DNA from 4 places in the Brenneria tiliae genome. Region 1 is predicted to be linked to each of the others. Evidence: predicted binding sites of a transcription regulator. Region 1 holds the regulator's gene; each other region holds the start of a gene.
The links. The regulator CRP, encoded in region 1, controls carbon source genes, mostly activating them, when cyclic AMP is high. The targets are predictions, from matches to a motif close to ATGTGANNNNNNTCACAT.
Positions count from the first base shown of each region.

Region 2: udp (uridine phosphorylase) is a predicted target of CRP. The motif match lies at 3,705-3,722, and genes of this name have one in related genera.
Region 3: MFP24_RS10750 (GntP family permease) is a predicted target of CRP. The motif match lies at 1,348-1,365, and genes of this name have one in related genera.
Region 4: focA (formate transporter FocA) is a predicted target of CRP. The motif match lies at 4,989-5,006, and genes of this name have one in related genera.

Region 1 covers NZ_JAKPCB010000096.1:47,379-55,131, reverse strand. Annotated here, with positions in the region: gene MFP24_RS10250 (ABC transporter permease) at 1-471, shown strand, start outside; gene MFP24_RS10245 (ABC transporter ATP-binding protein) at 443-1,321, shown strand; gene MFP24_RS10240 (ABC transporter ATP-binding protein) at 1,349-2,125, shown strand; gene ppiA (peptidylprolyl isomerase A) at 2,297-2,866, shown strand; gene MFP24_RS10230 (polysaccharide lyase) at 2,936-4,060, opposite strand; gene crp (cAMP-activated global transcriptional regulator CRP) at 4,709-5,341, opposite strand; gene MFP24_RS10220 (OsmC family protein) at 5,658-6,065, shown strand; gene MFP24_RS10215 (phosphoribulokinase) at 6,106-6,975, opposite strand; gene MFP24_RS10210 (YheU family protein) at 7,131-7,367, opposite strand; gene MFP24_RS10205 (LysE family translocator) at 7,509-7,753, shown strand, end outside.
Region 2 covers NZ_JAKPCB010000101.1:355,762-363,514, reverse strand. Annotated here, with positions in the region: gene ppc (phosphoenolpyruvate carboxylase) at 1-1,693, shown strand, start outside; gene MFP24_RS18555 (tyrosine-protein phosphatase) at 1,940-2,722, opposite strand; gene udp (uridine phosphorylase) at 2,807-3,577, opposite strand; gene metE (5-methyltetrahydropteroyltriglutamate--homocysteine S-methyltransferase) at 4,012-6,276, opposite strand; gene metR (HTH-type transcriptional regulator MetR) at 6,381-7,316, shown strand; gene MFP24_RS18535 (carboxylate/amino acid/amine transporter) at 7,222-7,753, opposite strand, start outside.
Region 3 covers NZ_JAKPCB010000096.1:159,913-167,665, reverse strand. Annotated here, with positions in the region: gene gntR (gluconate operon transcriptional repressor GntR) at 1-710, shown strand, start outside; gene MFP24_RS10755 (gluconokinase) at 734-1,252, opposite strand; gene MFP24_RS10750 (GntP family permease) at 1,407-2,783, shown strand; gene MFP24_RS10745 (YhgN family NAAT transporter) at 2,818-3,411, opposite strand; gene asd (aspartate-semialdehyde dehydrogenase) at 3,651-4,754, shown strand; gene nikR (nickel-responsive transcriptional regulator NikR) at 4,866-5,264, shown strand; gene MFP24_RS10730 (class I SAM-dependent methyltransferase) at 5,629-6,408, shown strand; gene nikA (nickel ABC transporter substrate-binding protein) at 6,424-7,753, shown strand, end outside.
Region 4 covers NZ_JAKPCB010000103.1:202,529-210,281, forward strand. Annotated here, with positions in the region: gene MFP24_RS21775 (hydantoinase/oxoprolinase family protein) at 1-678, shown strand, start outside; gene pflA (pyruvate formate lyase 1-activating protein) at 724-1,464, opposite strand; gene pflB (formate C-acetyltransferase) at 1,728-4,013, opposite strand; gene focA (formate transporter FocA) at 4,072-4,929, opposite strand; gene ycaO (30S ribosomal protein S12 methylthiotransferase accessory factor YcaO) at 5,392-7,155, opposite strand; gene serC (3-phosphoserine/phosphohydroxythreonine transaminase) at 7,403-7,753, shown strand, end outside.

The DNA of each region.
Region 1 (7,753 bases):
TTCCCCAGCCTGGTGCTGGCGCTGGCCTTTGTGGCGGCGCTCGGCCCGGGGCTGGAGCATGTGGTGATTGCCATTACGCTGACCGCCTGGCCGCCGATCGCCCGTCTGGCGCGGGCGGAAACCCTGTCGCTGCGGCACGCCGACTTTGTCTCCGCGGTGAAACTGCAGGGGGCTTCATCCATTCGCATCCTGCTGCATCACATTGTGCCGCTGTGCCTGCCGTCGGTGATTATCCGTATCACCATGAATATGGCGGGCATCATTCTCACCGCCGCCGGGCTGGGCTTCCTGGGACTGGGGGCGCAGCCGCCCGATCCCGAATGGGGGGCGATGATTTCCGCCGGCCGGCGTTACATGATGGAGTGCTGGTGGCTGGTAACAATCCCGGGGCTGGCGATTCTGATTAACAGCCTGGCGTTCAACTTTCTTGGAGACGGCCTACGTGACATCCTCGATCCCAGAACTGAATAACCCCGCCTCCCGCGGCGCGCCGTTGCTGGACGTCGCCAATCTGCGGGTAAGCTTCGTCAACGGCGGCGTGGTGACCGACGCGGTGCGCGGCGTCTCCTTTTCGCTCGGCTGCGAAAAGCTGGCCATCGTCGGCGAGTCCGGCTCCGGTAAATCCACCGTCGGGCGCGCCCTGCTGCAACTGCATCCGCACAGCGCCCGTATCAGCGCCGATCGGATGCGTTTCGGCGATATCGATCTGCTGCAGGCGGATGAGGCGCGCATGCGCCAGATCCGCGGCAAGCGCATGTCGATGATCATGCAGGATCCCAAGTATTCGCTGAATCCGGTGGTGTGCGTGGGCGATCAGATCGCCGAGGCGTATCTGGCGCACCACAAGGTTTCCCGTCAGGAGGCGAAAGCCAGAGTGATGGCGATGCTGGAGGTGGTGCGCATCCGCCAGCCGGAGCGGGTATACGGCCTCTATCCCCATGAGGTGTCGGGCGGGCAGGGACAGCGCATTATGATCGCCATGATGCTGATCACCGAACCGGAAGTGGTGATTGCCGATGAGCCGACCTCGGCGCTGGACGTTTCCGTGCGTTTGCAGGTGCTGGCGATGCTCGACGATCTGGTGGGCGAACGCGGACTGGGACTGATTTTTATCAGCCATGATATCAATCTGGTGCGCAGCTTCTGCGATCGGGTGCTGGTGATGTACGCCGGGCGCGTGGTGGAGTCCATCGCCGCCGCCGATCTGGATAATGCGCGGCATCCCTACACTCGCGGCCTGCTGAATTCGCTGCCGGATATCGACCATCCCAGAGCGCGCCTGCCGGTGATGAACCGCGATCCGGCCTGGATTAACGCCTAAGGAGCAGAAACGATGCATAACCGTCCCATGATTGAGGTGAACGATCTGAACCTCTCTTTCGGCCAGGGCAGCACGCGGAATCAGGTGCTGTACGATGTAAATCTTACCGTTAATGATGGCGCTATCTTCGGCCTGGTGGGGGAGTCCGGTTCGGGGAAAACCACGGTACTGAAATGTCTGGCCGGCTTGTTTAACCACTGGCAGGGCAAGCTGCTGATTGACGGCCAGCCGCTGGCGCACCGTATCGATCGGGGGCGCTGCCGCCGGGTGCAGATGGTGTTTCAGGACCCCTATGGCTCGCTGCATCCCCGCCATACCGTGGAGTCGATACTGGAAGAGCCGCTGTTGATCCATCGCTTTGCCGACCGCGACGACCGTATTGATGCGCTGCTGGAAAAGGTGGGGCTGGGAACGACGTTTCGCCGCCGCTATCCCCACCAGCTTTCCGGCGGGCAGCGTCAGCGCGTCGCCATCGCCCGGGCGTTGATCCTGGAGCCGCGGGTGCTGCTGCTGGATGAGCCCACCTCGGCGCTGGACGTTTCCGTGCAGGCGGAAATCCTCAATCTGCTGGCCGAGTTGCAGCAGCAGGAGAAATTGACCTATCTGCTGGTGACCCACGATCTGGGGGTGATTTCCCATCTATGCCATAAGGTGGCGGTGATGCAGTACGGCCGGATACTGGAAACGCTGGATATCGGCGACTTGACCCGCGATACGCCGAAAAATGCCTATACCACCATGCTGGTGGAGGCCAGCCGCCAGTACAGCCGCGATCTGGCGGTGCGTTCGGAACTTATGGGGTGATTTATCGGCTGGAGGCCGGCCGTTATGCCGGCCCTTACTCAGGGCGGCGGTTAACGATTGGTTACGATGTGAATTCGCTACGTAAAAAAAGGTAAATCGGTGGCGTTGCCGAGGGCGGGTATTTACAATCATTACGCTTTCTGTAACCAGTCTTATCCACAAGGAATTATCATGTTCAAACGTACTCTGGTTGCCGCGGCGGCCTTGATTTCACTTAGCGCTTTTTCCCCGCTGTTTGCCGCCACGGGCGTTACGCATGTGTTGCTGACCACTTCGGCGGGAAACATTGAGCTGGCGTTGGATGAGCAAAAAGCCCCGGTTTCGGTGAAAAACTTTGTCGAGTACGTGAATAACGGTTTTTATAACGGCACCACGTTTCATCGCGTGATCCCCGGCTTTATGATCCAGGGCGGCGGCTTTACCGATGATATGAAGCAGAAAGCGCCCAACCCGCCGATCAAAAACGAGGCGGATAACGGTTTGCGCAACCTGCGCGGCACCATCGCCATGGCGCGTACCGCCGACAAAGACAGCGCCACCAGCCAGTTCTTTATCAACGTGGCGGACAACGCCTTTCTCGATCACGGCCAGCGCGATTTTGGCTACGCGGTCTTTGGCCGGGTGGTTAAAGGGATGGAGGTCGCGGATAAGATTTCCCAGGTGCAGACGGAAAACGTCGGCCCGTATCAGAACGTGCCGCTCAAACCCGTGGTTATCCAGTCGGCGAAGGTCCTGCCTTAAGCTTTCTCTGATCGACCGTGTAAAAACGGGCGAGTTTACCCAACTCGCCCGAATTAAATCAGCGCGTCGTCATTGACAGGCGGAGGCGGTCAATACGGCAAGGTTCTTGCCGACGCCGGCATAGTTCGCCAGTTTATCTTTTACGCATTGCGCGGTTACCGGCGAGTAGCTATAAGGGAGTGCGGGGAATGTGCCGGTGCTGGTCCAGCTATCGGCATTGACATAGGCTTTGGAATCTTTGTCCCAGGTGATGCCGTAGGTGGTGAAATCGGCGGGTTTGGTAATGTTGTTGTTGCGCAGTTCCCATGTGCCGAAATTCGAGCCATCGTAACGGGATGTCACCGGGTTTTTCGCGTTCTCGAACCAGTTGCTTTCAATCAATGCGATGCCGTTCTGACGAACGTTCAGCCCTGAACTGGTGACGCCGGAATAGAGGTTGTTGTAGGCATGCACCTGACCGCCTCGTTGCAGCGGCAGCCGGGCGTTTACGTCGCTGTAGATATTGTGGTGATAGGTGAGGTTGCGTCCGGTATCGCTATTGCTGGAACCGCTTAAGCCGACCTTTTTGACGCCGTGAATGTAGTTGTAGGAGACGGTGACGTTGGTCGAGCCTTTTTTGATATCCACGGCGGATTCAAAGGTGGTATCGCCGTCCGGCGTGCCCTCGCACTCATGGTTTTTCGCGAAGATCTCGTTATGGTCGATCCAGACGTTCGGGGAGTCGTCGATGCGGATTGCATCGCCATCCTGGGCGCCTCCGGGCATATACCCCATGCGCATATTACGCACCACGACGTTGGAGGACTTGGTGATCCAGATACCGAAGTTTGCTGAGGAACCATTGCCGCCGAGGATGGTAATGCCTTTGGTAAACTCCTTGATCTCCACGCCGCGCGCCGCTTTGCTCCATTGACCGCAGATATCGGCTTCCGCCGCCTTGATTAAGTCATCTTCATTGCCGTTATAGGTGATGACTACGGGGTAGGCGCCGCCTGACACTTTTTTACCGCTTGAGTCCAGACGCGCTGCCGCGATGATATCGACAATGTCCTGCATCGAACCGGCCGTTTTATTGACGGCGCCGGAAACGTTGCCGCCGTCGGTGGTGGCATAGCCGCCGGTATCGGCCGCCATCGCTGGTTGGCAGGCAAGACATAACAGCCCGGCGGCGGCTGAAGGCAGTAGGTATTTCATAAGGATTATCTCCTGTTGGAATATAACTTTCGTTAAGGCATTTATCGTTCCATATGCCCAGGGTAATAAGGTTGGATTTTTCGCTAAAAATGGAATATCAGTTTTCAGTTTTATCAAAAACCCGCATCAGTGTTATCACAAAAATAAAACAATTCAATACGGTGAGTTCAATGCGTCTTTTGAATAATCGAAAGGAAAGGAGGGTTCTATGAAAGCTAAATTGCCAATTAAAATTACGCATAAGATATTTATTGTTTTATTATCAATAAGTTATATTCTCATGATGGTTTTTTTTATTTCCATAGGTTTCTGTTTTCAGCAATATATTCATATAAGGTGGATTTGTCTGAAAAATCCCCCCGGATATCCATATTAATAGGGATTTTCTTAAAATAAATAAAAATGGAGTTTTATTGATCTATATTAAAATATAACTTTATAAATCATGGCTGATTTTTATTTTGCCGATATTGAAAATAATAGATTAAGCCTGTTGGTAAGGCTATTTACATTGCCGGTAAATAATTTATTTTGATAATAAATACCCTGCTCATTAACTAAGGGGTAAATATGAGACCTGCGTTGATGGTGATAAAAAAAAGCGTGAAACTCGCTTCACGCTTTTTTGTTGTAGGGTAACGGAATGGTTTAACGGGTGCCGTAAACCACAATCGTTTTACCATGTGCGGAGATCAGGTTCTGGTCTTCCAGCATTTTAAGAATACGGCCCACGGTTTCGCGTGAACAGCCGACGATTTGCCCAATTTCCTGACGGGTGATTTTTATTTGCATGCCATCGGGGTGAGTCATGGCATCGGGTTGTTTCGCCAGGTTTAATAACGTCTGAGCAATACGGCCGGTAACGTCGAGAAACGCCAGATTACCGACTTTCTCTGAAGTTACCTGTAGTCGGCTGGCCATCTGCGCCGACAGGCGCATCAGAATATCGGGATTCACCTGAATCAACTGCCGGAACTTTTTATAAGAAATTTCAGCAACTTCACAAGCCGTTTTCGCCCGTACCCAGGCGCTGCGCTCCTGACCTTCTTCAAACAGGCCAAGTTCACCGATAAAATCTCCCTGATTGAGATAAGAGAGAATCATTTCTTTGCCTTCTTCATCTTTGATCAGCACTGCGACAGAGCCTTTCACGATGTAGTAAAGCGTTTCTGCTTTTTCACCCTGGTGAATCAGCGTGCTCTTCGATGGATACTTGTGGATATGACAATGAGAAAGGAACCATTCGAGAGTCGGGTCTGTTTGCGGTTTGCCGAGAACCATTCGCTATCATCCTCTGTTGTAATTCACTGCGCAAATCACAGGGCTCAGAGTTCCCTGTACGGCGTATTACTGCTAAACATTCAAAATTCGTCTAGGAAGAATGACGTCAGGGAATATACTGGAGCCTCTATCTGGCGACATCATCATCTCCCCGGTATCTGAGTTTGTCCAGAAAAGGCAGATTCTATTTTCGTTTGTAACACAGCTTGAAGGACCTGTCTTGTGTTGTCTCGCTTCAGCATGATGAAGCTTTGGTTATAGCGTGTTTTTGTACAGTAACGATATAAATTTTCAAAAAATTTTTAGCGGAGGCGGCATGCAGGCTCGAGTAAAGTGGATTGAAGGTTTAACTTTTCTTGGTGAATCAGCGTCCGGGCATCAGGTGCTGATGGATGGCAATTCGGGAGACAAGGCGCCAAGCCCAATGGAAATGGTGTTGATGTCGGTTGGCGGCTGCAGTGCGATTGACGTGGTGTCGATCCTGCAGAAAGGCCGTCATGACGTGGCGGACTGCGAGGTTAAACTGACCTCGGAGCGGAGAACGGAAGCGCCGCGCCTGTTTACCCATATTAATCTGCATTTTATCGTGACGGGCACAGGGCTGACGGAGAAAGCGGTGGAACGGGCGGTGGCGCTCTCCGCGGAGCGCTATTGCTCGGTGGCGCTGATGCTGGATAAAGCCGTCGAGGTCACGCACAGTCATGAAGTCCGCATAGCGGGGTAATCCTCGGCGTATCGCCCGCTGGTGCTTTTGCCGCGGCGGACTATTCGATTTTTTTCCCTTCCAGCAGGCGCTGCACCAGCGGCGCCATAATCAGCTCCATCGCCAGACCCATTTTCCCGCCGGGCACCACCAGGGTGTTGATATGGGAAATAAACGATCCCTGCAACATGGCCAGCAGATAAGGGTAGTCAATATTATCCAGTTCCTGGAAATGAATCACCACGAAGCTTTCGTCCAGTGAGGGGATCGACTTGGCGGCGAACGGGTTGGAGGTATCAACGGTGGGAACGCGCTGGAAGTTGATGTGCGTGCGTGAAAACTGCGGCGTAATGTAGGTGATGTAGTCTTCCATGGAGCGCACCACCGAATCCATCACCGCTTCGCGCGAGTGTCCGCGCTCGTTCACGTCGCGAATCAGTTTCTGAATCCATTCCAGGTTGACGATCGGCACCACGCCGACCAGCAAATCGACGTGTTGCGCCACATTGTGCCTATCGGTCACCACGCCGCCGTGCAGCCCTTCATAAAACAGCACGTCGGTGGGTTCAGGCATCGGCTCCCACGGCGTGAACGTACCGGGCACCTGGTTGTAGGGGATCGCTTCATCATAGGTATGGAGATATTTACGGGTTTTACCGCTTCCGTGGCGGCCATATTCGGTAAACGACTGCTCCAGCAGGCTGAAATCATTGGCCTCCGGGCCGAAATAGCTGATATGGCGCCCGAGATCCCGCGCCTTACGTATTTCCATATCCATTTCCGGGCGGGTATAGCGGTGGAAGCTGTCACCTTCAAGCTGGGCGGCGCGCATGTTTAACTGCTGAAAAATCTTGTGGAATGCCTGGCTGGTGGTTGTGGTTCCCGCTCCGCTGGAGCCGGTAACCGCAATAATCGGATGCTGATGTGACATAAGGCGCTTCACTCCATGATGGTGACGTTTGCTGCAGGGCTTGCCGGAAAAACGCCATCAAAAAAGACAAGGTTTCAGACTGCTGAATGAGGTTTTTATCATTGTTAGCACGGTTGCCGATAGCGATGCATCCTCTTTTTCGGCTTTTGCGGCGTTCAGCGCGGATGATACTCGCCGGCGTTAAACTGGCCGCGGGGCATGATGTTGATGGTTTCATGCAGCTCCGACCACACCAGAACCACTTCGCCTGACTCCAGTTGCCGGCGCACGTCGGCGACCTTTTGCGCCAGCGTGCGCTCCTGTTCGCCATAATCCGTTCCTTCGCGCAGCACGAAAGATTCGATGAGATTGCCCAATGTTTCAGGATCGAGTTGTTGCCAGGGAATGATCACGATATTTGTCCAGAAAAAGTGTTGTGCGATTAAAATCGTACTGTTAGCTTCGATATTGCCGGTTAACAATCTATGCGTTACCAACATCAATCCACTACCAACTATATCGTAAAAATGCCGAGGGCGAGGGGCGCCCGTTACATGGAATTGAGTCTGTTTTTATCGATGCTGGGTTTTCTGTGGGTGGCGGCGATCACTCCGGGGCCGAACAATATGCTATTGACCACCTCTGGCGCCAACTTCGGTTTTTATCGCTCCCTGTGGCTGATGCTCGGCATCATGCTGGGTATGCAGAGTATTTTACTGCTGGTGGCGTTCGGCGTCGGCGGCCTGCTGCTGGTCTATCCTTCGCTGCATTTCACCCTCAAGGTGCTCGGCAGTTTGTA
Region 2 (7,753 bases), on a different contig from region 1:
GAAATCATTGCGAGCCCAGTTGAATAGCACGCTGGCTTATCTGGATGCGCGTCTCAAAGGCGGAGAGCTGTTACCGCCGAAAGACCTGCTGGTCAGCAATGAACAATTGTGGGATCCGCTGTTCGCCTGTTATCAGTCGCTGCATGCCTGCGGCATGGGCATCATCGCCGACGGTCAATTGCTGGACACGCTGCGCCGCGTGCGCTGCTTCGGCGTACCTCTGGTGCGCATCGACGTTCGTCAGGAAAGCACCAATCACAGCGAGGCGCTGGCGGAAATCACCCGTTACCTGGGTTTGGGCGACTATGAAAGCTGGTCCGAGTCCGACAAACAGGCCTTCCTGATCCGCGAATTAAGCTCCAAACGTCCGCTGCTGCCGCGCCAGTGGGAACCCAGCGCAGAGACCAAAGAGGTGATCGATACCTGTAAAGTCATTGCCAAAGCGCCCGCCGGTTCGATCGCCGCCTACGTCATTTCCATGGCGCGTACGCCTTCCGACGTACTGGCGGTGCATTTGCTGCTCAAGGAAGCCGGCTGCCCGTTCGCCTTACCGGTCGCCCCGCTGTTTGAAACGCTGGAAGACCTGAACAATGCCGACGACGTAATGACCCAGTTGCTGAACATCGACTGGTATCGCGGCGTCATTCAGGGCAAACAGATGGTGATGATCGGCTATTCCGACTCGGCGAAAGACGCCGGCGTGATGGCGGCGTCGTGGGCGCAGTACCGCGCGCAGGACGCCCTGATTAAAACCTGCGAGAAAGCCGGCATCGCGCTGACGCTGTTCCACGGTCGCGGCGGCTCCATCGGCCGCGGCGGCGCGCCGGCCCACGCCGCCCTGCTGTCTCAGCCGCCGGGCAGCCTGAAGGGCGGCCTGCGCGTCACCGAACAGGGGGAGATGATCCGCTTTAAGTACGGCCTGCCGGAAGTCACCATCAGCAGCCTGGCGCTGTACACCGGGGCGATTCTGGAAGCCAACCTGTTGCCGCCGCCGGAGCCCGAACAGGAGTGGAGCGAGGTGATGGACGAGCTGTCCCGCGTCTCCTGCGAGATGTATCGCGGCTACGTACGCGAAAACCCGGACTTCGTCCCTTATTTCCGCTCCGCCACGCCGGAGCTGGAGCTGGGTAAATTACCGTTGGGCTCCCGCCCGGCGAAACGCCGTCCTACCGGCGGGGTGGAAAGCCTGCGCGCCATTCCGTGGATTTTCGCCTGGACGCAGAACCGCCTGATGCTGCCCGCGTGGCTGGGGGCGGGCGCCGCGTTGCAGAAGGTCGTCAACGACGGCAAACAGGCGCAGTTGGAAGCCATGTGCCGCGACTGGCCGTTTTTCTCCACCCGCATCGGGATGCTGGAAATGGTGTTTTCCAAAGCCGACCTGTGGCTGGCCGAATACTACGACCAGCGTCTGGTCGACAAGAAGCTGTGGCCGTTGGGGAAACAGCTGCGCGAGCAGCTGGCGCAAGATATCCATGTGGTGCTGACCATCGCCAACGACGATCACCTGATGGAAGACCTGCCGTGGATCGCCGAATCCATCGCGTTGCGCAACGTGTATACCGACCCGTTGAACGTGCTTCAGGCCGAGCTGCTGCACCGCTCGCGTCAGCAGGAAGAGCCGGACCCGGAGGTAGAGCTGGCGTTGATGGTGACCATCGCGGGGGTCGCCGCGGGGATGCGCAATACCGGCTGATCGATAAAAGCTAAACGCGGAAACGACAAAGGCCGGTCCATGACCGGCCTTTCAATTGATGACAAAGTCTCAACCTACAAATCCGTCATTCCCGCGCAGGCGGGAATCCCTTGAACTCGGCGCTACCAGCGGAAGAAGGTCCCCGCCTACAGCCGCGGGGACGACGGTCATAAGGCTAGTTTGTCAACGATCCAAGGCCGGTTAATATGACCGGCCTTTGTCATCGCTTTCCCGGCGCGTTCGGCATCACGCCAGATATTTATCCTGCAGAAACTGCCGGGCGCGGTTATCCAGCCCGTACTCCGCCTCCATCCAGCCGTCAACCGAACCGTGGCGTTCATTAATCGCCCGCAGCGCCGTGACGATAAACTCTTCCTTAACCGACAGCACATAGGAAAACCGCCCCAGCGCTTTCTCGCTCAGGGTCTGCGCCAGATGCGTCATCAACTGCTGCCGGAATGGCGTCAGCGTGGTTTCGGTCAGCAGATAATCTTCAATCACCGTTTGCTCATCAACCCCCAGCGCCAGCATCACCAGCGCCGATCCCAGACCGGTGCGGTCTTTGCCCACCGCGCAGTGCTGTACCAGCGCGCCGTTATCCGGCTGCAACAGCAGCGACGCCAGTTGGCGATAAGCGGAATTATCGAAAGGCAAACGGCGGTAAAGTTCCAGCATAAAGGCCCGCGAGTCGAAGGACTCCAGCACCTCCGATCCCAAAGAATCCAGATTCGCCGTGACTTCGTGCCGCAGCGGGTTGGCGGGGAACGGATGGTAGTTCGCGCCGGGCCACAGGATATCGGGCTTGAGGGCGATTTCATCCGGATCGCGGTAGTCGAGAACATCGGCGACGGGCACGCCGGCCAGGCGTTCGCAGTCCGCCGGCGTCAATAAATCCAGCGAGCCGGCTCGAAATAGCTTGCCGCGGCGGATAAGCCGCCCGTCCGCCGTCCGATTGCCGCCCAGATCGCGGAAATTGATCCCGCCGTCCAGCGGAACCAGGGAAGGATGGAGTAACGTGGGTTCGGTCATACATCTCCTTGCGGTGGTCATAACGGGCAGGCCGGGAAACGGGCCGGCATTGCCTATCGCCGGCCCGATATGCGGTAATACCGTTTATGCGCGAGCCAGCAGGCGACGGGTGGCGTCCAGCAGAACCTTGACCACCGTGGTTTCAGCCAGCTTCATGGTGGCGACATCGGGAATTTCCTGCTGGGTGCGATTGACAATCACCCCGGCTATCATCCCGGCGCGCAGCCCCTGGCTGGCGCACATCGTCAGCAGGGTGGCGGATTCCATTTCATAATTCAGCACCCCCATGCTTTGCCACTCTTCCATCGATCCCTGGAAACGGCGCACCACGCGGCCTGAAAAGGTATCATAACGCTCCTGGCCGGGGTAAAACGTATCGGATGATGCGGTCACGCCAACGTGCAGCGCCGCGCCGGACGCCTTTGCCGCCTCGACCAGGGCGGTGGTGCAGTCAAAATCGGCCACCGCCGGAAATTCCAGCGGCGCGAAATGCAGGCTGGCGCCGTCGAGCCGTACCGCCGCGGTCGTCACCAGCACATCCCCCACGTTGATGCCCGGCTGGATCGCCCCGGTCGTCCCCACCCGCAGGAAGGTGCGGATGCCCAGCTGCGCCAGCTCCTCCACCGCAATCGACGTTGACGGGCCGCCAATGCCGGTGGAACAGACGATAATCGGCTTGCCGTCCAGTTCGCCGCGCCAGGAGGTAAATTCACGGTGCGACGCCAGAGGGACCGGGTTATCCAGCAGGCGGGCTATTTTTTCCACTCGCTCAGGGTCGCCCGGCACAATCGCCAGCGTCGCGCCCTGTAAATCAGGCTTTGTCAGACCGAGATGAAACACATCAGATTTGGACATAACCGCCCTCCCAGGCAATAAGTTAAGTCATCAGAGGAAATAAGGAAGAATTTTAGCCTATTACCAGGCGTTTTTTAGTGATGACAATCACTCATAAAAAAGAAACAGAAACTCAACATACATAAAATTGTGATTCACATCACTATTAAGCGTTATCAACAACGCTTTTGCGCCGTTTTGGTTCCGTTATTGTAGATTCTTTAGCCGTTGCTATTCCTGGCGGCAGACAAAAAACCCGCTGTTTCTATGCGTAAAAAAGGGAGGTTGCTGACAAAGTCGCCTGTAAGTCGGCGATACCCGGGCCTACCGTACCGAGGGGCGCTCCGGCGGCTTACGCCGCTACGGCCCCTCGCCACGCTCTCCCTAATAACGAGCGTTGTCAATAGTCTGAGGGAGGCAGCGCCTCCCTGTAACCGATCGTTAATGTTACCGGCTTAGCGCGCGTCGCGCAGACGCCGGGCCGCCTCAACCATATTGGCCAGCGCCTGGCGGGTTTCCGGCCAGCCGCGGGTTTTCAGACCGCAGTCCGGGTTAACCCACAGACGCTCCGCCGGGATACGCTGCGCCGCTTTCTTCAGCAGCGCTTCGATCCACTCCACGCTCGGCACATTCGGCGAGTGGATATCATACACGCCCGGACCGATTTCGTTCGGATACTCAAACTCTTCAAACGACTCCAGCAGCTCCATATCGGAACGCGAGGTTTCGATGGTGATCACATCGGCGTCCAGCGCGGCGATGGAATCCATAATGTCGTTGAATTCGCAGTAACACATATGGGTGTGGATCTGCGTATCGTCTCGCGCCACGGCGGCATTCAGGCGGAAAGCGTCCACCGCCCAGGCCAGATAGGCATCCCAGTCGGAACGGCGCAGCGGCAGACCTTCACGCAGGGCGGGTTCATCGATCTGAATAATGCCGATACCGGCTTTTTCCAGATCGGCCACTTCGTCGCGCAGCGCCAGCGCAATCTGTTTGGCGATGGTTTCACGCGTCACGTCTTCGCGCGGGAACGACCAGCACAGAATGGTCACCGGGCCGGTAAGCATGCCTTTCATCGGCTTGTCGGTCAGCGACTGGGCGTATTTCGCCCACTCAACGGTAATGGCCTGCGGGCGGCTGACGTCGCCGATAATCACCGGCGGCTTCACGCAGCGGGAGCCATAGCTCTGCACCCAGCCGTTCTGGGTAAAGACGAAACCGTCCAGATGCTCGCCGAAATACTCCACCATATCGTTACGCTCGGCTTCGCCGTGCACCAGCACGTCCAGTCCCAGACGTTCCTGCTCGACCACCGCCTGCTTGATATGCTCGGCGATGCCGGTGCGGTAGTTGTTTCCGTCCAGACGCCCTTGCTTGAAGTCCAGACGCAGGCCGCGAATTTCCGTGGTTTGCGGGAAAGAGCCGATGGTGGTGGTCGGCCATGCCGGCAGCTTGAAGCGTTCGCGCTGAGCCGCGGCGCGCAGCGGGTAAGCGCTCTGACGCAGACTATCCTGCGCAGTGATGGCCGCCAGACGCCGCTCCACCGCCGGATTGTTTACGCGGGTGGACGTACGGCGAGCGCGGATCGGCGCGCTGTACGCGTCCAGCGCCTGCACATCGCCGCCGTTCAGCGCCTGGGAAAGCAGAGACAGCTCCGCACATTTCTGGATGGCGAAGGCAAACCAGCTTTTCACCTCATCGTCCAGACGCGTTTCGACGCTTAAATCGATCGGGCTGTGCAGCAAAGAGCAGGAGCTTCCCAGCCACAGATTCCGTTTGCCCGCCAGCGGTTGCAGGCGCTCAAACCAGGCGCTCAGGTCGGCGCGCCAGACGTTGCGCCCGTTAATCACCCCCAGCGACAGCAGCCAGTCGGCGGGCAATTGTTCATTCAGCGCAGCAGCGTCGTCTTTGCCGTGCACCAGATCGACGTGCAGCCCCTGTACCGGCAGCGCTTTGACCGTATCCAGATTCTGGCCGATGCTGTCGAAATAGGTGGTCAGCAACAGTTTCACCGGCCCTTGCAGCGCATCGTACGCCGGTTGGAACGCCGCCAGCCACTCCGGCGGCAGCTCCAGCACCAGCGCCGGCTCATCGATCTGCACCCATTCGATGCCGCGTTTAGCCAGCTCGGCCAATACCTGCCGATAGACCGGTAAAATATCCTGCAACAGCGACAGGCGATCGAACTGCTCGCCTTTTACCTTACCCAGCCACAGATAGGTGACCGGCCCCAGCAGCACGGGCTTCACCTTGTGGCCCAGCGCCAGCGCTTCGTCCACTTCTTCCAGCAGTTGCGTCCAGGTCAGTTTGAACTGCTGGCCTTTGACAAATTCCGGCACCATATAATGGTAGTTAGTGTTGAACCACTTGGTCATCTCGGCGGCGGCGGCGGGTTCGCCGGTCGGCGCGCGTCCGCGGCCGATGCGGAACAGCGTGTCCAGATCGACCGAGCCATCGGCATTCTGATGACGGGCCGGTACGTTCCCCAGCAGCAGGCTGGTGGTGAGGACATGATCGTACCAGGCGAAATCACCCACCGGCAGCAGATCGACGCCCGCATCCTTTTGTTGCTGCCAGTGACGCGCCCGAAGATCGCGTCCAACGGCCAGCAACTCTTCCCGGGTTGCGTTGCCTGCCCAATAGCTTTCCTGCGCTTTTTTCAGTTCACGTCGTAATCCAACGCGCGGAAAACCCAGTGTGTGATTTAAGATGGTCATCGTTAATTCCTCATTTAGCCGTCCAGATGTTTACACATCCATAATCCGCAGGTAGTGTATAATGCACAAGCGCAATTTATTCACTGTCACTGTGAAGGACTCTCATGATCGAACTTAAACACCTGCGAACGCTGCAAGCACTGCGCAATACGGGGTCGTTGGCCGCCGCCGCCGCCGCGCTGCATCAAACCCAGTCGGCGTTATCACACCAGTTCAGCGATCTGGAGCAGCGTCTTGGGTTCAGGCTATTTGTGCGTAAAAGCCAGCCGCTGCGCTTTACGCCGCAGGGAGAGATCCTGTTGCAGTTGGCCGAGCAGGTGTTGCCGCAGATTCAGCAGGCGCTACAGGCGTGTCATGAACCGCACCAGGCCACGCTGCGTCTGGCGATTGAGTGTCACAGCTGTATTCAGTGGCTGACCCCGGCGCTGGATGAGTTCCATCAAAACTGGCCGCAGGTGGCGACGGACTTTAAATCCGGCGTCACCTTCGACCCGCAGCCCGCGCTGCAACAGGGCGAGCTGGATCTGGTGATGACCTCGGATATCCTGCCGCGCAGCGGGCTGCACTACGCGCCGCTGTTCGATTTTGAAGTCCGGCTGGCGCTGGCGCCCGACCATCCGCTGGTGGGAAAAGATAAAATCGAACCGGAAGACCTGGGGGCGGAAACCCTGATGATCTATCCGGTTCAGCGCCAGCGGCTGGACGTCTGGCGCCACTTTCTGCAACCGGCCGGCGTCAGCCCGGCGCTGAAGAGCGTCGACAACACGCTGCTGCTGATCCAGATGGTGGCCGCCCGCATGGGGATCGCCGCGCTGCCGCACTGGGTGGTGGAGAGCTTTGAACGTCAGGGACTGATTGTGACAAAAACGCTGGGAGAGGGGCTGTGGAGCCGGTTGTACGCCGCCGTGCGGGACGGGGAACAGCGCCAACCGGTGATCGAAGCCTTTATTCGCTCGGCGCGTCAGCACGCCTGTGAGCATTTACCCTTTGTGCGGGACGCTTCGCGACCCAATGCCGGTGTACCCACAGCGAGGACATGATAATAATGGCCCCAATGATAAAGCTCGGCCAGTGGACCTTTTCCTGCCAGATAGCCAGGTTGACCAGCAACCCGGCGGGAACGTGGAAATTATTCATGATCCCCAGGGTGCCCGCGTCGACCTGGGTGGCGCCATAGTTCCACATAAAGTAGCCCAACCCCGAAGCCGCAACCCCCAGCCAAACCAGGACTCCCCACTGCAACGACGTCGTGGGCAGTTTATCGGCGTTACCAAACAGCAGCCAGGCCGCCACCGAAACCGCCAGCGCGCCCAGATAGAACCATGAAAAGGCGGTATGCTGCGGCATCGGATGCACTTCCATCAGGCGCTTGTATCCGACCTGCCCGATGGCAAAGAAAATGTTGGCGGCCTGTACCAGCACCAGCCCCCACAGAAAATGCGTGCTGACCTCGTCGTAGCGGATCACCGCTGCCCCC
Region 3 (7,753 bases), 110 kb from region 1:
CCATGCTGGCGCACTATGGGTATCACCCCGAAAAGGAAGAGCAGCGGCTGATGTCGTTGCTGGCCTATAACATCGACGGCCTGATTCTGTCCGACCGTTTGCATACCGATCGCACCCGTCAGATGATTGATGTGGCGGGTATTCCGGTGGTGGAACTGATGGACTCGGTTTCTCCCTGCCTGGATATCGCGGTGGGGTTCGATAATTTTGCAGCGGCGCGGCAGATGACCCAGCATATGATTGAGCGGGGGCGCCGCCACGTGGTTTACCTCGGCGCGCGTCAGGACGAACGGACGATCATAAAATGCCGCGGCTATCAGCAGGCGATGCGGGATAACGGGCTGGCGAGCTATTGCGTGATGAGCGAGCTCGCCTCTTCCTATTCGCTGGGGGGCGAGTTATTGCGGCAGGCGCAGGCTGAGTATCCGCCGATCGACAGCATTTTCTGTACCAACGACGATCTGGCCGTCGGCGCGATGTTCGAGTGCCAGCGCCAGGGATTGCGCGTGCCGCAAGATATGGGGATCGCCGGTTTTCACGGGCACGACATCGGTCAGGCGATGGTGCCGAAGCTGGCCAGCGTGCTTACCCCACGCGAGCGCATGGGGCAGATTGGCGCGGAGCGCCTGCTGGCGCGTTTGCGCGGCGAGCGGGTTACGCCGGCAATGGTCGATGTCGGTTTCACTTTGCTGGATGGCGATAGCATTTAGCGCCAAAGCCCCGCCGGCCGATATCACGCCCGCTGATGGCTGCGCAGCGCCTCAACGCAGCGGTTAACCACCTCTTCCATGCTGCCGTCGATGTCTATCGTCAGCACATCCGGCTCGTCGCCGCCCGGTTCTTCCAGCGCGTCAAACTGGCTTTTGAGCAGCTCCGTCGGCATAAAGTGTCCGGCGCGGGCCCTATGCCGCGCCAGAATGATATCGAAACTGCCTTTCAGATAGAGAAAAATCATCCCTTCATTGTCGCGGCGCAGGCGGTCGCGGTAGCGTTTCTTTAATGCCGAACAGACGATGATGCCGGTTTCGTTTTTGTGAAACAGGCTGTAGGCGGCGTCGTTCAGACGTTCCAGCCAGGGGGCGCGGTCTTCGTCATTCAGCGGCGTACCGCCGGCCATTTTCTGAATATTGGCGCGCGGATGCAGATCGTCGCCGTCAATGAATTTGGCCTGAATAGCCCGGGCCAATGCGGCGCCCACCGACGATTTCCCGCTACCTGAAACGCCCATAAGAATAATGCTTTGGCCCGGCATAATTTGATCTCCATCCCAAAATGTAAATTAAATGAAACATATCAGTTCCCGATCTTAACATGTTACCCGTATCATGTTACCGGTATCAAATGGCGATGTGACATATCTCACAAACAATCAGTCATTCCACTGGGTGATTGAAAGGATAATAAATATGACAGAAATAACATCTGCTTATAGTGCCGGCGTGCTGTTGCTGATTGCGGTAGGCGCCGTGGCCTTGTTACTCGTACTGGTTATGCGTTTTAAAATCCATGCGTTCCTGGCGCTGGTATTAGTCAGCCTGGTGACCGCGCTGGTAACAAAAACGCCTTATGAAAATATCGTCCCTACGCTACTGAGCGGTTTCGGCGGTACGCTGGCGTCGGTCGCCTTGCTGGTCGGTTTGGGGGCGATGATCGGACGCTTGCTGGAGGTTACCGGCGGCGCCAACGTATTGGCCGATACGCTGATCAATAAATTCGGTGAGCATCGGGCGCCGTTTGCGTTGGGTATCGCCTCATTGTTGTTCGGTTTCCCCATCTTTTTCGATGCCGGCCTGGTCGTTATGCTGCCGATCATCTTCAGCGTGGCGAAACGTTTTGGCGGCTCAACCCTGAAGTACGCGCTGCCCGCCGCCGGGGCATTTGCGGTGATGCACGCGTTACTGCCGCCTCATCCGGGGCCGGTTGCCGCCAGCGAACTGCTTGGCGCCAATATCGGTCTGCTGGTGATCGTCGGTCTGATTATCGCCTTTCCGACTTGGTATCTGGGCAGCTATCTGTTCGGTCTGTGGGCAGGCAAGAAGTTCCATGTACCACTGCCTTCCACCTTTCTGGAAGAGGTCAAGGCCGATGAACAACATACGCCGCCCTCGTTTTCAGTGGTATTGAGCGTACTGTTGCTGCCGCTGGTATTGATCTTTCTGGATACCGGGCTGAACACGCTGACGGTCATGGGGGTGATAAACGGCGACAATACCGTGGTGCAGGTCCTGCGGATGTTGGGGAAAACCCCGGTGGCTCTGCTGATCACCGTGCTATTTTCTCTGATCATGTTCAGCGGACAGCGCAGCCGCAATCATCTTAATAAGGTGTGTGAAGGCGCGCTCGGGCCGGTATGTTCCATTATTCTGGTTACCGGGGCCGGCGGTATGTTCGGCGGCGTACTGCGCGCCAGCGGGATCGGTACGGCGCTGGCCGATATGCTGTCCGATACCGGTATGCCGGTGATTGTCGCCGCGTTCGTGGTCTCCGCCGCGTTGCGTATCGCCCAGGGGTCGGCCACCGTGGCGTTGACCACCACGGCGGCGCTGATGGCGCCGGCGGTGGCGGCGACCACCGGGCTGAGTCAGTTCGATCTGTGCTTTATCGTTATCGCCATCGCCGGCGGCGCGACGGTGCTGTCGCACGTGAACGACTCCGGCTTCTGGCTGGTCGGGCGTTTCCTGGAAATGGATGAGAAAACCACGCTGAAAACCTGGACGGTAATGGAAACGCTGATCGGCACCATCGCCTTCCTGCTGGCCGCGGCGGGCAGCGTTTTCCTCTGATGGTAATCAGACGGGGCCGCGGCGCCCCGTCGATTTACAGCTTCATATACGCCCGTACGCCGTCCAGAAACATCTGCGTCGACAGCATCACCAGAATCAACCCCATCAGTTTCTCCAGCGCGCTGACGCCTTTCTCCCCCAGCAGCCGTAAAAACAGGTTCGACATCAACAGAATGATAAAAGAGATTGCCCAGGCGATAAATAACGCCAGCGTCAGGTGCGGCAACTGATGGGGATATTGGTGGGAAAGCAGCATCAGCGCCGCCAGAATCGACGGGCCGGCCACCAGCGGGATCGCCAGCGGCACCAGAAACGGCTCTTCCCCGGCGGGCAGGCCGGTGCTGCTGCCCTCCCTGGAGGGAAAGATCATGCGGATGGCGATCAGGAAAAGGATGATGCCGCCGGAAATCGATACCGTTTCGGTGCGCAGATTAAGAAAAACCAGGATCCGCTCCCCGGCAAACAGAAAGGTCAGCATCAGCCCCAGGGCGATAAGCATCTCGCGGATCAGCACCACGCGTCGCCGTTTGGGATCCAGATGTTTTAGCACCGACATAAAGATAGGCAGATTGCCGAGGGGATCCATAATTAGCAGCAACAGCACGGTTGCGGAGATCATTTCTTTCATGGTGGTTTTTTGCTCCTGAAATCGAATGCGGGCGTACATCATCCTGCGCCACGGCGGCCATATTAGAATGACTGCTGAAAAACGTCGTACTATCGAATAAATTCACTTGCGACTTTGCGTACATTTTGTATGGTGGAAAGTCGTTACTCTTAATGTGTTTACTATCATAACTAATGTGTTTACTACACTAAGACAGCAGCCGTAATTCTTTTTGTTACCCCCAAGGCAGGACAGTTACCATGAAAAATGTTGGTTTTATTGGCTGGCGCGGTATGGTCGGTTCGGTTCTCATGCAGCGCATGGTGGAAGAACGCGACTTCGACGCTATCCGCCCGGTGTTCTTTTCCACTTCCCAGCACGGAGAGCCAGCGCCGGCGTTGGGGGGGCGGCAAGGCGTATTGCAGGACGCCTACAATCTGGACGCGCTGCGCGCGCTGGACATCATCATCACCTGCCAGGGCGGCGATTATACCAATGAAGTCTATCCAAAGCTGCGTGAAAGCGGCTGGCAGGGCTATTGGATTGACGCCGCCTCTTCCCTGCGCATGAAGGACGAGGCGATTATCATCCTTGACCCGGTCAACCACGCGGTGATCGGACAGGGGCTGGATAAAGGCGTTAAAACCTTTGTCGGCGGCAACTGTACCGTCAGCCTGATGCTGATGTCGCTCGGCGGCCTGTTCGCCAACGATCTGGTGGACTGGGTGTCCGTCGCCACCTATCAGGCGGCTTCCGGCGGCGGCGCGCGCCACATGCGCGAACTGCTGGTGCAGATGGGCATGCTGCATGGAGACGTGGCGAAAGAGCTTCAGGATCCGGCTTCAGCCATTCTGGATATCGAACGTAAAGTGACGGCGCTGACCCGCAGCGGCACGCTGCCGACCGACAACTTCGGGGTGCCGCTGGCGGGCAGCCTGATCCCGTGGATCGACAAACAGCTGGATAACGGCCAGAGCCGTGAAGAGTGGAAAGGCCAGGCGGAAACCAACAAGATCCTCGGCGGCAGCCGGACGATCCCGGTGGACGGCCTGTGCGTGCGCGTGGGCGCGCTGCGCTGCCACAGTCAGGCGTTTACCATCAAGCTGAAAAAAGACGTGGCGCTGCCGGAAATCGAACAGCTGCTGGCCACCCATAACGACTGGGTGAAAGTGGTGCCGAACGATCGCGAGATCACGATGCGCGAACTGACCCCGGCGGCGGTGACCGGTACGCTGTCCACCCCGGTCGGGCGCCTGCGCAAACTGAATATGGGGCCGGAGTATCTGTCCGCCTTTACCGTCGGCGACCAGCTGCTGTGGGGAGCCGCTGAACCGCTGCGCCGTATGCTGCGCATCCTGCTCTAACCGCTGCGCGCTGGCGCAATTCCCTTGACGGATTGCGCCAGCATTGTTTTTATTGCGCCGATAATTTTTTCCTGCCGATTTGACCGACCTGTTTTTCCCTTGAGGACGACGATGCAAAGACTGACGATATCAATGGATGATCAACTGGCGCGAGACTTTGATGAACTGATGCGGCGCAAAGGTTATGTCAATCGTTCCGAAGCGTTCCGCGATATGTTGCGTCGCGAGCTGGGGGAAATGACGCTGGCGACGGATGAAAACGGAGAGTGCGTGGCGGTGCTGAGCTACGTCTACGATCACCACGAGCGCCAGCTTTCCAGCCGGCTGGCCGAAATGCAGCACGACCATCATGATTTAACGGTCTCCACCATGCACACGCATCTGAGCCATGAAGAGTGTGTGGAAACGGTGATCCTGCGCGGTACTTCCTCACAGGTGGAACATTTCGCGGAATCGGTAATGGCGCAAACCGGCGTGCGTCACGGCAGATTGAATCTTATTCCGTTGTAACCTTTTCAATGCCCGCACAGGCGCGCCGTTTCTGCGAATACCGCCACCGGTCATCCCCAAGCACTACCATCGGTCATCCCCAAGCACTACCACCGTCATCCCCAAGCACTACCACCGTCATCCCCAAGCACTACCACCGGTCATCCCCAAGCACTACCACCGGTCATCCCCGCGGCCGTAGGCGGGGATCCGCTTTTACCGGCGGCTCACAGGCTGAAGTTAAGCCAGATCAAAAAAGTATGATTTTTTTTATAAAGTTCACACCTCGCGGTTAAATCAGCCCCTCCTATCTGTTATAAGTTGAATATATTCCGTTCGATGCCGGTGTAGACACCGGTCTCAGTGTTTAACAGGACAACCCCGCGTGAGCCAACTCCTTGTCGAAAATGAAAGCCGCGAGCTATTGGATGATGTGCAGTGCTATTGGACGTCCCGCGCCGCCGGCTACGCCCAGTTGAACGCCGCCGAACTGGCCAACGCCAAGCGCGCCGCCTGGCTGAAAAAAATCACTGAATATGCCCCGGACAAACCGCGCTTAAAGGTGCTGGATATCGGCACCGGACCGGGCTTCTTCGCCGTGACGCTGGCGCTGGCCGGGCACCGGGTGACGGCGGTCGATATCACCAGGGCGATGCTGGATCAGGCGCGCGCCAACGCGGCGCACTACGGCGTTGCGGTGAACTTCGTGCTATCGGACGTGCATGCGCTGCCGTTTGCCGACGACAGCTTCGACCTGATCGTCGCGCGCAATGTGACCTGGAATCTGGACGCTCCGCAATATGCTTATCAAGAGTGGCGCCGGGTGCTGGCGCCGGGAGGGCGGCTGGTTAACTTTGACGCCAACTGGTATCTGCAGCTGTTCGATGAGCAAAGCCGCCTCGGCTATCTGGCGGACCGGGCCAACGCGCGCTACCTGGGACTGGACGATCACTACGTCAATACCGATACCGTCGCCATGGAAAATATCGCCCGCCAGCTGCCCCTTAGCCGGGAACGCCGCCCGCAGTGGGATACGCAGGCGCTGCTGCAATGCGGTTATCGCAAGATCATGCTGGATACGCGCGTCGGCGATGAACTGTGGGATGAGACGGAAAAGGTGAATTACGCCTCGACGCCGCTGTTTCTGGTCTGCGCGGAAAAATAGTTATCGGGAGCGGCGATGCCGAGTATCAAAACAGCGCTATCGCAGATGTTTTCCGCCTGCGTCCGGGGCGGGTGCCTGGCGCTGCTCGCGCTGGCGGCGTCAGGGGCATCCGCCGCGGCAAGCGCGTCACCGGGTTCGGTTTCCTTAAGCTACGCCAGCACCAAAGATATCCGCGATATCAACCCGCATCTCTACGGCGGCGAGATGGCGGCGCAGAATATGGTGTTCGAGCCGCTGGTCGTTAACCGCGAACAGGGCGTGCGGCCGTGGCTGGCGCAAAGCTGGGAAATATCGCCGGACGGCAAGCGGTACACCTTCCACCTGCGCCAGGGGGTGAGGTTCAGCGACGGCGAGCCGTTCAATGCGCGGGCGGCGAAACAGAATTTTGAAGCCGTATTGGCGAATTATCAGCGCCACGCCTGGCTTGAGCTGGTACGGCAGATCGATAAAATCGACGCGGCGGATGACGACACCCTGGTTCTGCATCTGAAAAATCCCTACTACCCCACGCTGGTGGAACTGGGTCTGACCCGACCGTTTCGCTTTATCTCCCCGCGCAGTTTTATCGACGGCCAGACCAAGAACGGCGTCCGCTCCTATGCCGGAACCGGCCCCTGGCTGCTGGCGGAGCAGGTAAAAAGCCAGTATGCGGTCTTTAAGGCCAATCCCCGCTACTGGGGAACGCCCCCCAAACTGCAAAGCGTGACGTGGAAGGTGATCCCCGACCGGCAAAGTATGCTGCTGGCGTTGGAAAAAGGCGACGTTCAGCTGATCTTCGGCGCGGATGGCGACATGATTGACGGCGATACCTTTATGGCGTTGCAGGCGGCGGGCAAATTTCATACCGCCATCAGCGAGCCGGCGGCCTCGCGGGCGCTGGTACTGAACAGCAGCCGGGCGATAACCGGCGACCGTCAGGTGCGTCTGGCGCTGCAGTACGCGGTGGATAAGCAGGCGATTGCGCAAGGCGTTATGTCGGGCAGCGAAAGCGTGGCGGATACGCTGCTGGCCCGTAGCGTGCCCTATGCCGATATCGCCGATCTGCCGGTCTACCGCTACGACGCGGCAAAAGCCGCCGCGCTGCTGGACGAGGCGGGCTGGCGCTTACCCGCGGGCGGAGCGATCCGCGAGAAGCAAGGCAAGCCGCTGCGTCTGGTGTTCTCTTATAGCACCAACAACGCGGGCGAACAGCAGATCGCCGAAGTGGTGCAAAGCAATTTCCGTCAGGTCGGGGTGGATGTCTCGCTGCTGGGCGAGGAGAAACAGGCGTATCTGGACAGGCAGAAGTCCGGAGATTTTGATCTGCAATATTCCCTGTCCTGGGGAAAACCTTACGATCCGCAAT
Region 4 (7,753 bases), on a different contig from region 1:
GCCATTGCGGTGGAAGTGGGGGAGATCCGCACCAACTTCAGAATGCCGGATATCGTTTCCATCGGCATCGGGGGCGGCACCTGCGTGCGTCAGGATAGCGCAGGCAATGTCATCCTGGGCCCCGATAGCCTGGGCTACCGTCTGTTACAGCAGGGGGTGAGCTTTGGCGGCGACACCTTGACCTTAAGCGACGTGGCGATGCAACTGGATGCCGGCCGCTGGCCCACGGAGCTTACCGCGGCGCTGCCGGCGCTGGATGCGGCGCTTTGCCGGCAGGCGTACCGGAAAATGATTCAGCGGGTTGAAGACGCCATTGACCGTATGAAATCATCCGCCGGCAGCGTTGCGGCGGTCCTGGTCGGCGGGGGAAGCATTTTGCTGCCGGATACCTTGTCCGGCATCAGCCGGGTGATTCGTCCGCACAACTTTGATGCCGCCAATGCCGTCGGCGTCGCCCTGGGGCTGGTGGGGGCCCAGATCGATAAGGTGGTTAAAATGTCGGAAGGCGACCGCGATCGCATAAGGCTGGAACTACAGCGGCAAACCGTCGCGCTGGCGGAGCAGACGGGCGCGCTGCCGGGCAGCGTGGCGATCGTTGATTATCAGGAGATCCCCCTGGCTTATTTGCCGGGAAACGCGGTGCAGGTGAAGATAAAAGCGGCAGGGCGGCTGGCGTAACGGCCGCCCGTCAGTATGCCGGAGCTTATGGCGCCGCCGGCGGGATCAGTAGATCACTTTATGGCCGTAGCCTTCAAGAATGGACTTCACGCGATCCATGATCTCCGCCGTCGGCGGTTTCACGCCGTCCAGCTTGTATTCCTCGCCCATGGCTATCCACTTATGCTTACCGAGCTCGTGATAAGGGAGCAGTTCGATTTTTTCGATATTCGACATGTCTTTGGTGAACTCGCCGAGCAGATGCGCGGACTTGTCGTCGTCGGACCAGCCGGGAACCACCACGTAGCGAATCCAGGTGCGCTGGTTGCGTTTGGCCAGATAGCGGGCAAAGTCGAGCGTGCGATGATTGGACACGCCGACCAGGTTCTGGTGGACGTCATCATTCATCTGCTTCAGATCGAGCATCACCAGATCGCTGACGTCCAGCAGTTCATCAATCACCGGATCGTAACGGCGCACAAATCCGTTGGTATCGAGACAGGTGTTGATGCCTTCCTGATGGCAGGCGCGGAACCAGTCGCGTACGAATTCGGCCTGTAAAATCGCTTCCCCGCCCGAGGCGGTGACGCCGCCGCCGGAGGCGTTCATAAAATGGCGATAGGTCACCACTTCCTTCATCAATTCTTCCACCGTAATTTCCTTGCCGGCGTGGGTGTCCCAGGTATCGCGATTGTGGCAGTACAGGCAGCGCATCAGACAGCCTTGAAAAAAAACGATAAAGCGAATTCCGGGACCATCGACGGTTCCGCAGGATTCGAAAGAGTGGATGCGACCGATTACTGACATTGCAGGTGTTCTCCCGTTTGACCGAACAATAGCGGTCTTTATAAGCGCAGTCATAAAAACGGGCGGAATACCTGTCACAATCGGTGACAGCGCACACCACCCGGCCGATGCTGCGTCGAATCTGTTTTGCCAGCCATCCACGACGATATGGCGGGCTGGCAAAACAGGTTTACTCTCAGGTTAGCACTCCGCGCCCTGGAGTGAGAAAAAGGCCCCACTTACGTGGAGCCTTCATTTTACGCTTTTTCAGACAGTCAGGGAAATCAGATCGACTGGGTGAAAGTACGGGTGATGACGTCCTGCTGTTGTTCTTTGGTCAGTGAGTTGAAACGCACTGCATAGCCGGATACGCGAATGGTCAACTGCGGATATTTTTCCGGGTTTTCCATGGCGTCAAGCAGCATTTCACGGTTCATCACGTTGACGTTCAGATGCTGGCCGCCTTCAATGTTGGCCGTTTCATGGTGGAAGTAACCATCCATCAGGCCGGCAAGGTTGGCTTTACGCACGTCGTCATCTTTACCCAGCGCGTTCGGAACGATGGAGAAAGTATAGGAAATACCGTCTTTGGCGTAGGCGAACGGCAGTTTCGCCACCGAGGTCAGCGAGGCCACGGCGCCTTTCTGATCGCGTCCGTGCATCGGGTTGGCGCCCGGTCCGAACGGCGCGCCGGCGCGGCGACCGTCAGGCGTATTACCGGTTTTCTTACCATATACCACGTTGGAGGTGATGGTCAGAACCGACTGGGTCGGCGTGGCGCCGCGATAGGTATTCAGCTGCTGAATTTTCTTCATAAAACGTTCAACCAGGTCGCAGGCCAGTTCATCGACGCGCGGGTCGTTGTTGCCGAACTGCGGATATTCGCCTTCGATATCGAAGTCGACGGCCAGGCCGTCTTCGTCACGAATCGGTTTCACCTTGGCGTATTTGATGGCGGACAGGGAGTCGGCGGCAACCGACAGACCGGCGATGCCGCAGGCCATGGTACGGTAAACGTCGCGGTCGTGCAGCGCCATCAGCGACGCTTCGTAGCTGTATTTATCATGCATGTAGTGGATGATGTTCAGCGCGGTGACGTACTGTTTGGCCAGCCAGTCCATGAAGTGATCCATACGCTCCATCACTTCCTCGAAGTCCAGGTATTCGCTCTTGATCGGAGCGGATTTCGGACCCACCTGCATCTTCATTTTTTCATCCACGCCGCCGTTGATGGCATACAGCATGGTTTTCGCCAGGTTGGCGCGGGCGCCGAAGAACTGCATTTGCTTACCAACCACCATCGGGCTGACGCAACAGGCGATGGCATAGTCATCGTTGTTGAAGTCAGGACGCATCAGGTCGTCGTTTTCATACTGCAGGGAAGAAGTATCGATGGAGACTTTCGCGGCGTATTTCTTGAAGTTCAGCGGCAGTCTTTCGGACCACAGAATGGTCATGTTCGGTTCCGGCGACGGCCCCATGGTGTACAGGGTGTTCAGGAAACGGAAGCTGTTTTTGGTAACCAGCGTACGTCCGTCAAGACCCATGCCCGCCAGGGATTCGGTTGCCCAGATCGGGTCGCCGGAGAACAGTTCATCATATTCCGGCGTACGCAGGAAACGGACCATACGCAGTTTCATCACCAGATGGTCGACCAGTTCCTGAGCTTCTTCTTCGGTGATTTTACCGGCTTGCAGATCGCGTTCGAAGTAGATATCCAGGAAGGTGGATACGCGACCGAAGGACATCGCGGCGCCGTTCTGCGATTTAACCGCGGCCAGGTAGCCGAAGTAAGTCCACTGTACCGCTTCCTGCGCAGTGGTGGCGGGACCGGAAATATCGCAGCCGTATTTGGCGGCCATTTCCTTGATCTGGCCCAGCGCACGATGCTGTTCGGCGATCTCTTCGCGCAGACGGATGGTCGCTTCCAGATCTTCGCCGTTTTCCAGTTTGGATTGCAGGGAAGAGAACTGGGCGAACTTGTCTTTCATCAGGTAATCGATACCGTACAGCGCCACGCGGCGATAGTCGCCGATGATGCGGCCGCGGCCGTAGGCGTCGGGCAGACCGGTCAGCACGCCTGATTTACGACAGCGCAGGATGTCAGGGGTATAAACATCGAAAACGCCCTGGTTGTGTGTTTTACGGTATTCGGTGAAGATTTTTTTCAGTTGCGGATCCAACTGGCGATCGTACGCCTTGCAGGAGCTTTCAATCATCTTGATGCCGCCGAAGGGAATAAGCGCGCGTTTCAGCGGAGCTTCGGTTTGCAGACCGACGATTTTTTCCTGGCTTTGATTGATGTAGCCGGCATCGTGGGAGGTGATGGTCGCCGCCACGTTGGTATCGAAATCAACCGGCGCATGGGTGCGGTTTTCCAGTTTGACGCCTTCCATGACTTTATCCCACAGCGCGGTGGTCGCCGGGGTCGCGCCGGCGAGGAAAGATTCGTCACCTTCATACGGCGTGTAGTTTTTCTGAATGAAGTCACGAACGTTGACTCCATCCTGCCATTCACCTTTGCTAAAACCCTGCCATGCGCTGGCTAATTTTTCATTCAGATCGGTCATTTTACACCTACCTTTGATATGGATTTTTTTAAAACCCGACGTTGCGGCTGATTGCACCCTAGTGCTGGTCTCCGCCGCGCAAATAAATTACCCAATACGTTAAACCCACCAGTAAGCCTCCACCAATAATATTCCCTATCGTGACAGGGATAAGATTGCTTGTGATGAAATGACTAACGGTTAAATGTTCAAATTGAGAGGGCACCATTTCTATTGCCTGCCAGAATTCGGGGGCGGCAAAATTCTTGATTACGATCCCCATCGGAACCATAAACATGTTGGCGATACTGTGTTCAAAACCGCTGGCGACAAACATGGCGACCGGCAAAATCATCGCAAACATTTTGTCCGTCAGGGTTCGACCGGAATAACTCATCCACACGGCCAGGCATACCATCAGGTTTGCCAGAATTCCCAGGCACAGTGCCTCAACAAAAGTGTGCTCAAGTTTGTGATTGGCGGTTTGCAGAACGTTGAGTCCCCATGCGCCGTTGGCGACCCTATGCTCGCCGGCAAACCAAATCAGCGCGACAAAGAGCAGGGCGCCGAACAGGTTGCCGATATAGACATTAACCCAATTACAGGCTAGTTGTTTCCAGGTGATACGTCCACTGGCCTTGGCGATGACCGTCAGCACGGTGGAGGTAAATAAATCCGCGCCGCAAACCACCACCAGCATTAGCCCCAGCGAGAAACAGATACCGCCAATCAGCTTGGCGATGCCAAAAGGGATCGTCGCTGTGCCGGTGGTGGCGGTAATATAAAAGACAAATGCAATCGAGATAAAGACGCCCGCGGTGATCGCCAGATAAAACGTGGTCCACGGATGTTTTGTTGCTTTATAGACACCGGCGTCTTCGGCGACTTTCGCCATTGCGGCCGGTAATAGTAGAGTAAAGGGGTTGTCAGCTTTCACACTAACTCTCTCTTAAAATTTATCAGCGTCGAGATACTAGCAAAGCAGTATAAAGCAAAATTTGACGTGGATCATATTGCGCGAAACTAGTACCCGTACAGACCGCTAAAAACCCCCTTGTTTATATATTATCTAATTGATTTTTATATGGAAAAAATATTTTAAACTTTACAAAAAGATTTGAATTCGCCGGCCTTTGCCGCCCGATTAGGCGTTAATAATTATCATGCTTTGTATAATTTAGGGGCGGTATTTATGATGTAATTTAATTTAAATTTCACCGCTTCGTAACAATTCGCTTTTAAGGCGGTGGCGATAAAGGGAAATATTGCTTTCGAATAACGGTACCCCTGCGGATTTAAGGAGTACCGGTGTGTTTATGCCGAAAACAGACTATCGCCGCGTTATGCCGGCAGGGTCGCGCCGCCGATATAGAAGAATATCACTGAGCCGTCGCCGGCATCAATTGGCTTGCCGGTAACGGCTTTTCGCCCGTTGCAGTTTCTCATACGCCGCCAGCAGCGAGCGGTGCGCCGGTAAGGCGGCGAAGGCGTCATCAATGGCAAACAGCCCGTAGAAACTCTGTTCGCCGGCGATGGCCGCGCCGGCCGCATCCACGGTTTCTCGTCCGTACATGCTGACGAAAGCGTCGTAATAGTCGGCGGGGTTGCGTTGCGGCTCCAGCGCCAGCTGCAATAGCGTTTGCAGGCAGCGGTAGTAATTGGCGCGCGGCGCGGGGAAGACCGAACCGTTGAAATCCTGCGTCCATTCCGCCCAGATTAAGGCCTGTTCCAGATCGCCGCCGGCCAATGCCAGCATCGATTTCAACTCGCCGATACGCAACGTGAACCAGGCGTTATCCTTACCCGTGGCGATACCCAGCAGTTCGCGCACCCGGGTGAAGTCGTCAAAGCCTTCGTCATCCAACTGCTGCAACAGGGCGAGATAATCCGCTTTTTCCCAGCGGCTGTCCGGCAACGCCAGCAGCGTATCGCGCAGATGCGCGCCCATGGCGTTATTGGCCAGCAGCAGATCGTCGGCGGGATAAATATCCGACATGCCGGGAACCAGAATGCGGCAGGCGTAAACGGACAGATGCTGGTAGTCCGCGATATACACCTCTTGATCTTCCCGCTGGAAAATCGCCATCAACGTGGCGAACTCCTCTTCCGTGGTGCCGCTGAAGCTCCAGTCGACAAACGGGTAGTCGGCCCGATCCTTAAACATATCCCAGGAGATCAGACCGCTGGAGTCGATGAAATGGGTCTCCAGATTGGCATGCTCGGCGACTTCGTCGACGTCAAAAGTCGGCGCGGTGAAAACGTCCAAATCTTTCAGCCCGCGCCCTTGCAGCAGTTCGGTCACCGTACGCTCCAGCGCCACGCCAAAATCGGGATGCGCGCCAAATGAGGCGAAACAGGTGCCGTTCGCCGGATTAAACAGCACCACGCAGATAACCGGGTATCGACCGCCGAGGGAGGCGTCGTAGGCGAAGATCGGGAAGCCCTCTTTTTCCAGTGTGGCAATGGCTTCAACCACGCCCGGATAGCGGTTCAACACCGCCTGGGGAATGGCAGGCAGGCTGATCGACTGCGCGATAATGCGGTTTTTAATACTGCGTTCAAATACTTCGGATAGCCCCTGCACGCGGGCCTCGCTGGCGGTATTGCCCGCGGACATGCCGTTGGATACGTACAGGTTGCCGATGATGTTCATCGGAATGTAGACCTTTTGCAGATCGCGCTGGCGGATAAACGGCAGCGCGCAGATCCCCCGCTCGGCGTTACCGGACTGCAGGTCGATGAGATCGCTGGCGCCGAGCGCCTGCTCAGGGTCGTAGAATTCGCGCAGGCGCGCATCCAGGATGCCCTCCGGCAGGGTATTATCCGGCGCAATGGCGAACCATTTTTCATCGGGGTAATGCACGAATTCGCTCTGGGCTATGGTTTTGCCGAGGTAAAAATCGGCAAAAAAATAGTTTGTCGACAGGCGTTCGAAATATTCGCCCAGCGCCGAAGCCAGCGCGGCTTTTTTGCTGGCGCCTTTACCGTTGGTGAAGCAGAGCGGACAATCACGATCGCGAATGTGCACCGACCAGACGTGCGGCACCGGATTCAGCCATGAGGCCTCTTCGATGTCGAACCCCAGATCCTGGAGCTGTTGCTGAAAACGGGCGATGGAGTCTTCCAGGGCGGCGTCTTTGCCTGGGATAAAGGTTTGGGTCATGGTTTTACTTATGCAGGTGAGATCGGGACGGGCATGATACGGACTTTTGGCGGCGGACTCTATTTATTCTTAACAGCTCGATAACATGGGATGCGGACACCGCCGCCAAGGCGGCGTTTTGGACGGCAACGCGCAATAAGCATTGCAGCCAGGGTTGACGAGTGATAAAACCGATGGCAGGTAAAACAGTGTGTTTTGAACCATTGTGATAAAATAATCGTTATTTTTTAAGATGTGGTGAGGGGAAATGACTCAGGTTTTTAATTTTAGCGCCGGTCCAGCCATGCTGCCGGTCGAGGTATTACGCCGTGCCGAACAGGAACTATGCAACTGGCATGGCCTGGGTACATCGGTAATGGAGATCAGCCATCGCAGCAAAGAATTTATGCAGGTTGCGGCTGAATCCGAGCAGGATCTGCGCGATTTACTGAAAATCCCTTCCAACTATAAAGTGCTTTTCTGCCACGGCGGCGCCCGGGCGCAGTTCGCGGCGGTGCCGCTCAATCTGCTGGGCGAAAAAACGCAGGCCGACTATATCGACGGCGGCTATTGGGCGCACAGCGCGGTTAAGGAAGCGGAAAAATACTGCGCCCCGAAC